2 linked regions of the Bdellovibrio bacteriovorus genome follow. The protein of the gene in region 2 interacts with the protein of the main gene of each other region in a pairwise test. Links are inferred from orthologs where the notes say so. Each region holds a gene or a part of one and is shown on either strand. Other genes may lie near its edges.

Region 1 (3,325 bases), on a different replicon or contig from region 2:
TTGAAAAGTATTTAAATTTCCGCAACGCCGAGATTTTCGCAAACACTTTGGCGCATTTCAAAATCATTCCGACAACGGCTTACAACAAAAAGGCCTTGCCTCGCACAGGTGCAGAGATCAAATACGAGCCCGAAACTTGGGTTCGCTACTCTCGCACCGGCGGTGTCGTGAACTATGCTTTGGGAATTCCTACTCCCGTAGAAAAAGAAATCAACTATCCAGGTTTGTGGATCGAGCAGGACCAGTTCGTGGTTCGTAAGCTGCGCCTACCTAGTCAGGTTGAGATGAGTGCGGATAACTATAATCAATTTGCAAAAAATCTATCTTATCCTCGTTCTCGCACCATCCGTTGGGGCAACAACACTGTAACAATTCGTTTGATCAGCGCTTCGGCTCGCCCACAAACGGCGGTCAGCCTTTTTCAACCTTCCTCATTAGATTCAAACCTGAAGTGGGACGGCATTAGCGGTCTTCCTGCAAAAGATGTCGTTACGGAGTTCTACACGAGGTTTAGATGAGTGATGTCCAACTGTGGAGAGTGGCCGTCGACGCTCCTCTCCCAGAGGCTTTGACGTACAGCTTTGCACATCCTTTAAAACGCGGCCAGCTAGTAAATGTTCCTCTTGGTCGCCGCAAAGTTAAAGGCCTTGTTCTAGGTCCGACGGATAAAGTTCCTGACTTTGAAATCAAAAGTATAGACTCGATTGACGAAGAGTACTCTCCCCTTCCTGAATCCTTCATGAAGTGGCTCGAGTGGCTTGCGCAGTACTATATCCATCCCATTGGACAAGTCGCGCAGTCTGCTTTTCCTCCGCTGAAGAAAACAGATAAACAGCGTCAATCAAAGCGACCGCCCGTTATTCCAAAGTTGGAAAGTGATACCAATTTAAACTTAACGGAAGAGCAAAGCGCTTGCTTCGAAAGCATTTCACAACATCATAATTTTTCCACGCACCTTTTATTCGGTGTAACAGGCTCGGGTAAAACGGAAGTCTACTTGCGCTTGCTTGAAAAAGTACTCAGCGAAGGAAAGCGCGGTCTTGTACTGGTACCCGAGATTTCGTTAACGCCACAATTGATTCAACGTTTTGCCCGACGCTTTGGCGATAAGATTGCCGCACTTCACTCTCAACTGACGGATCGTGAACGTACGAATCAATGGTGGGATATTGTTGAAGGCAGAAAATCCATTCTGATTGGCGCTCGGTCGGCCCTGTTCTGTCCGATTGAGGACTTGGGACTTATCATTGTTGACGAAGAGCATGAGCCCAGCTTTAAACAAGATGAAAAATTAAAATACAATGGCCGTGATGCTGCGGTGATGATGGGCAAAATGATGAATTGCCCGGTCGTACTCGGTTCCGCAACACCGAGTCTGGAGACTTGGAAAAACGCAGTGGATGGAAAATACCATCTGCACACTCTCCGTCATCGCGTTGCTAATCGTGCCCTCCCAGAAATCGAAGTCATTGATCTTCGTAAGCAAAAAGACGACAGCGAAGAACAGAAAAAAATCGTCGAAAAGTATTCGCACCTTCCCTTCTGGCTCAGCCCAAAACTTTATGACCGAATGCATGAAGTTTTAGATCGCGGCGATCAAGCTGCTCTTTTCCTCAATCGTCGGGGAATTGCGCAAATGGTGGTCTGCCCGGCTTGTGGTCACACACGGGAATGCCCCAACTGTGATATTTCACTGACATTGCATGCGCATTCTCATTTGATCTGTCACTATTGTGACTATCACGAAAATTTTAAAACCAAATGTCCTGACTGCAAAGAAGGACAACTGGAAGCTATCGGCCTGGGCACCGAACTTGTTGAGACGGATCTAGCTCGTCTATTCCCGGGCAAAACGATCGCTCGCGCGGACCGAGACGAAATTCAAAGCCGCGCGGACCTGGAAGATTTAGTTCAAAAAATGGAAAGTGGCGAGATCGACATTTTAGTCGGAACGCAAATGATTGCCAAAGGCTTAGACTTCCCAAAGCTGAAACTCGTGGGACTTGTCTTAGCTGATGTGGGATTTAATCTTCCCGATTTTCGTGCGACGGAAAGAAGTTTTCAGTTGATTACGCAAATGAGTGGTCGCGCTGGTCGCCACGTTCAGGAGGGCGAAGCTCCGGGAATGGTCATCATTCAAACATTCAATGCAGAACACGACAGCATCACTTTCGCCCGAAATCACGACTTTGAGGGCTTCGCCAAACATGAACTCGAAATTCGTGGCCAGCTTAGCTATCCACCTGTTGGACGTTTGGTGAGTTTCAGAATTCAAGGGACGCACTTAGGAAAAGTCGAAGACACAGCCGGACTTTTAGCGAGACGAGCGCATGCTTTGAAAGCTCAGTTTCCTCAGTACAACTCCATTGAGATTTTAGGCCCTGCAGAGGCTCCACTTTCGAAGTTAAGAGGACAATTCCGATTTCATCTCCTCATAAAGACGACTCAGGTTGCAGCTGCCAATCCCTTTTCAAGACAACTTCTGGGTGATCAAGAGTGGATTCCGTCGGGTATAAAAATTTTGATCGATATCGACCCAATGAGTTTGCTTTAATTCCCTTACTTTCCTAAAATGGGAAGTTAAGGAAACCTTGATTCATGATCCAATGTCCCCGCTGTGGAATACAAGTTACTGAACTTCATCCCGTAGATGCTGACCTCATCACGAAGTTGCAATCTATTGGTGAATCTAATTTACCTCCACAAGTCTGCGCGGGATGTATTTCCGATTTACGCCGCACAGTCGCTTCAAGCAGTGGTGGTGTTCTTATGGCGCAAGAGCGCGCCAAAGAACAACATCGTCTGCAGCTTTGGAAAAGTCGCGTGATGCTAATCAAAAAAGCGCGCCTGTGCATGACTCAAAAGCTTTATTCCGAAGCCGCGATGTCGTATGAAAAGTACTTAAAAATTCTCGACATCGTTTTCGATATTAAAAAAGGCGAACGTCTTAAGCCAGAAGCTTTCAAGGACAGTGCTCGTACGACAGAATTGACCGTAGTGGCCTCTGTGTACTGGGACTTGATGCGTATTTATGATACTCACGAAAAATACGCGGATCGCATGATGAATGCCGCAAAACAACTGGCGATGTTTATTCAATTCACGCCTATTTATCCGGACATTATTCGTAAGGCAGAGTCTTTTCAAAAAACCGCACGCAACCCGCATATCGTGAAACAGTTTTTGAAGATGTCCGACAAAGAACGTCCTCGCTGTTTCATCGCGACGGCCGCCTTCGAAAACCCTCAGGCACCCGAGGTGATGAGCTTACGCGCTTTCCGTGACTTCACTCTTCGTCGGTCAGCATGGGGGCGTAAATTTATTG
Region 2 (3,112 bases):
CGATGACGGCGAACGCCGAAGATCCTCGCTATTTCGATGTGACTTACAAATTGATTGCTTTAGCGGTCCCTGCTCCACCAGAACCTCCCGCTGAAGCGCCGACTCGTCCAGGTTCTCGCAATCGTAACGCCCCACCGGCGGACGAGGAGTAATCATGGAACAGTTCCGTCAGCTTCTGAAACTGATTCGCGAAAGCAAAGGCAAGATCGCCGTCATGGTGGTTTCAGCGTTTGTTTTCCTTTTCATGTTGTTTCCGTTTGATGACTTAAGTGATCTTATTTCTTCGCAAGTATCTCGTCTGACAAATAACTCTGTGTATTTGACTTTTGAACGCTTGAAGATGAGTGTCTTTCCGCAACCGGGTGTGCAAATGGATCAAGTCTACATTGAATCTCTTCGCACCCCTGCTCTTTCTGCACAAGAACTTGTGATCACTCCGTCAGTTTCTGGATTGATCGCGCAAAAACCTTACGGTCATGTTTCTGCCAAGGGCCTTTTAAAAGGCGATGTTGACTTGGTCGTGGGTAAAGGTGCGAAGTCTGACAACGGCATTGAAAGACAGAAGATTGAAGTGAAAGCGCAAAAAGTCTCTTTGCATGATTTGCGTGAGCTTGCAAACCTTCCCATTCTTTTAAAAGGTCAGTTGAACTTAGAGACGACAGCCCTTGCCGATCTTTCTTTTCAAGAACAACCGGATGTCGAGATCGACATGACGATCAGTAAGTTTGAGCTTCCTCCGTCGAATGTGAATACACCGATGGGTCCTTTGACGTTGCCGGATTTAAAACTGACTTCTGTGGAGCTTAAAGGTCGCTTGGCGGCGGGTCGCTTCGTGATCGAGACGGGAACTATTGGGAAGCCGGGCGATGAGCTTTACGGCACGATTAAAGGCAATATTGGTCTTAATATCGTGAACCGCGGAGGTTCTTTCGGTCAGCAAATTGGTGCTTATAATTTTGAAATCGATTTAAGAGCAAAGCGCAGCTTTCAAGATCGCGCCGCTTTATTCTTAGGCTTCATTGATGGCTATAAAACGCCAACGCCAGAAGGCGCTCAGTATAAATTCAAGATTTCAGCGACAAATCCCATGATGCCGCCCAGCTTCGGCGCCGCGCGTTAGTCGAGATCCGTTCCCTTCAAGTGACCCCTGCTATATTTAAACTGAGCAAGGGGTCTGCCTAAGAATTGCTCACACTCCACAGCAAATAATAGAGAGCCGAAGTCCTTATTGACTTCACTCTTAATCTGACAAAAAACCAAGTGGTCATTGGAGGGAAAATGTCTGGAGTAAATAAAGTTATTCTTGTAGGTCGTTTAGGTGCTGATCCAGAAGTGAAAGCAATCGGAAGTGGGAGCACTGTCGCTCGCCTTAACATCGCAACAAGCGAATCATGGGTGAAAGACGGTCAAAGACAAGAACGTACAGAGTGGCACCGTGTAACGGTATGGGGCAAACTTGCAGAAATCTGCGGTAAGCATCTTTCAAAAGGTCGCCAAGTTTACGTTGAAGGTAAATTGCAAACTCGTCAGTGGGAAGATCAACAAGGTCAAAAACGCTACACGACGGAGATCGTTGCTAGCACAGTTCAATTCTTGGGCTCTGCAGGTGCGGAAGCTGGCTCTGGCCGTTCTTCTTCATCTTCTGGTGGCGGTGATGATTACAATTTCCAAGATTTCGGACCAGAACCAAGTTTTGATTCGAACGACGAAATTCCGTTCTAATTTTTTAAAAAATTATTGCAGGTCAAAAGCCCCGAAGAAATATCGGGGCTTTTTATTTAGTCCAGTCTCCCCTATAATTATAGATCTATGAAGTGTGCTTTATTTACTGCATTCATGGTTCTTACTTTAAGTGGTTGTACGATCTACCGTTCGGAAGGTCGTAAGCAATTTGAATCTGAAGCTCCCGGTAAAGTTTCTACCTCTTCCAACTTCGAACTTAAAAGCTGCAAAAAAGAAAGCCGCATTGAAACTTGGTTTCATGAAGAGTTTCCGTCATCCAATTACGAAATGGTCGTGATGGAAAATGATCTGGAAATCTGGCGCACGCACCGTGGTTCTAAAGTTGAAATCAAAGCCATTCAAAAATCAGAAACCTCTGTTCATTCTTGTATTTATGAATTCGCGAATGACATCGTCTGGAACCTTTATAAAGATTCTTTTATCCGCGAGCTTGAAGACAACGTGATGACTCTTGAATAGGAAGCGCTGATGTTTGGAAGAAAGTTCTTTGCTGCACTTGTATTTTTACTAGGATGTTCTTCCGCGTTCGCCGCTTCGGTTTCCGCCGTCAAAGGACAAAAAGTTCTAATTACTCTGGACGGTGAATCCGTCATGGAAGGCGATGAGTTCTTTCTGGTAAACCCGGGCACGACAAAACGCACGGCCATCATTCGCGTCAAACAAGTTAAAGGCAATAAAGCCCTGGGCGAAATCTTAAAAGGACGTGCTGCTAGCGGATACACTCTGCAAGCCAAAGCGGCTTCGAAAATGAGTGCCGACGTCACGCCCACCGAAGAGAGCGAAGAGAACACTCCTCGTCCGACTACAAATATTTCTCGTGTATTAAAAGACTCTTACGGCATTCTCGGTGGCTATTTAATGAACTCTATGGATGCAGATGTCAGTTATAAAGATGGCTTTGGCATCACACAAAAAGCCGCCGTCAAAATGAGTGGTTCCGGTTTTGGCGTTGGTGGATTTTATGACTATGTTTTCAGCCCTTCTTTTGTGGGAAGAGGATACGCCGCCATTGAACAGTTCAATGTTGCGGGCACGGCTTCTTCTGCGGCCTGCTCTGGTTCAACAAACTGTGATGCTAAGATCAACTATCTCTCTGTGTACGGCCTTGCGAAATGGTATCCCTACATCGGGAAGTACCGTCCTTGGATCGGCGGCGGAATGGGTTATTTGTTGGCAGTTTCAAAATCCAGCACAGCCTTAAATCAGTCTCAGATTTCGACCAACTCGGTAATTACAGCGGCCTTTGGAACTGATATCCAAATGGATCGCAAAACTTATATCCCTGTCAGTCTTGAATACAATATGTTTCCTGCTTCGAGCACTGTGAAAGCCAGTCAGATTTTACTTAAAGCAGGATGGGCCTGGAATC

What was found.
Region 1: the proteins of AZI87_RS13660 (region 2) and priA interact in binary tests that used the Escherichia coli proteins (3 or more experiments, as listed by UniProt). The link is inferred for Bdellovibrio bacteriovorus from one-to-one orthologs.

What each region holds. Positions count from the first base shown.
Region 1 is NZ_LUKD01000001.1:1,339,592-1,342,916, forward strand. The notes cover bases 35-3,034. They hold priA (replication restart helicase PriA), read left to right. Parts: upstream 35-514; coding sequence 515-2,554; downstream 2,555-3,034. Other genes in these bases: AZI87_RS06405 (hypothetical protein), read left to right, coding at 35-518; AZI87_RS06415 (CFI-box-CTERM domain-containing protein), read left to right, coding at 2,599-3,034. Outside these bases: more of AZI87_RS06405, read left to right, coding at 1-34; more of AZI87_RS06415, read left to right, coding at 3,035-3,325.
Region 2 is NZ_LUKD01000006.1:122,377-125,488, forward strand. Bases 214-3,000 are described here. They hold AZI87_RS13660 (single-stranded DNA-binding protein), read left to right. Parts: upstream 214-1,278; coding sequence 1,279-1,722; downstream 1,723-3,000. Other genes in these bases: gspN (type II secretion system protein GspN), read left to right, coding at 214-1,120; AZI87_RS13665 (hypothetical protein), read left to right, coding at 1,810-2,202; AZI87_RS13670 (hypothetical protein), read left to right, coding at 2,212-3,000. Also shown: AZI87_RS13650 (hypothetical protein), read left to right, coding at 1-152; more of gspN, read left to right, coding at 155-213; more of AZI87_RS13670, read left to right, coding at 3,001-3,112. UniProt on the Escherichia coli protein: Plays an important role in DNA replication, recombination and repair. Binds to ssDNA and to an array of partner proteins to recruit them to their sites of action during DNA metabolism. Acts as a sliding platform that migrates on DNA via reptation.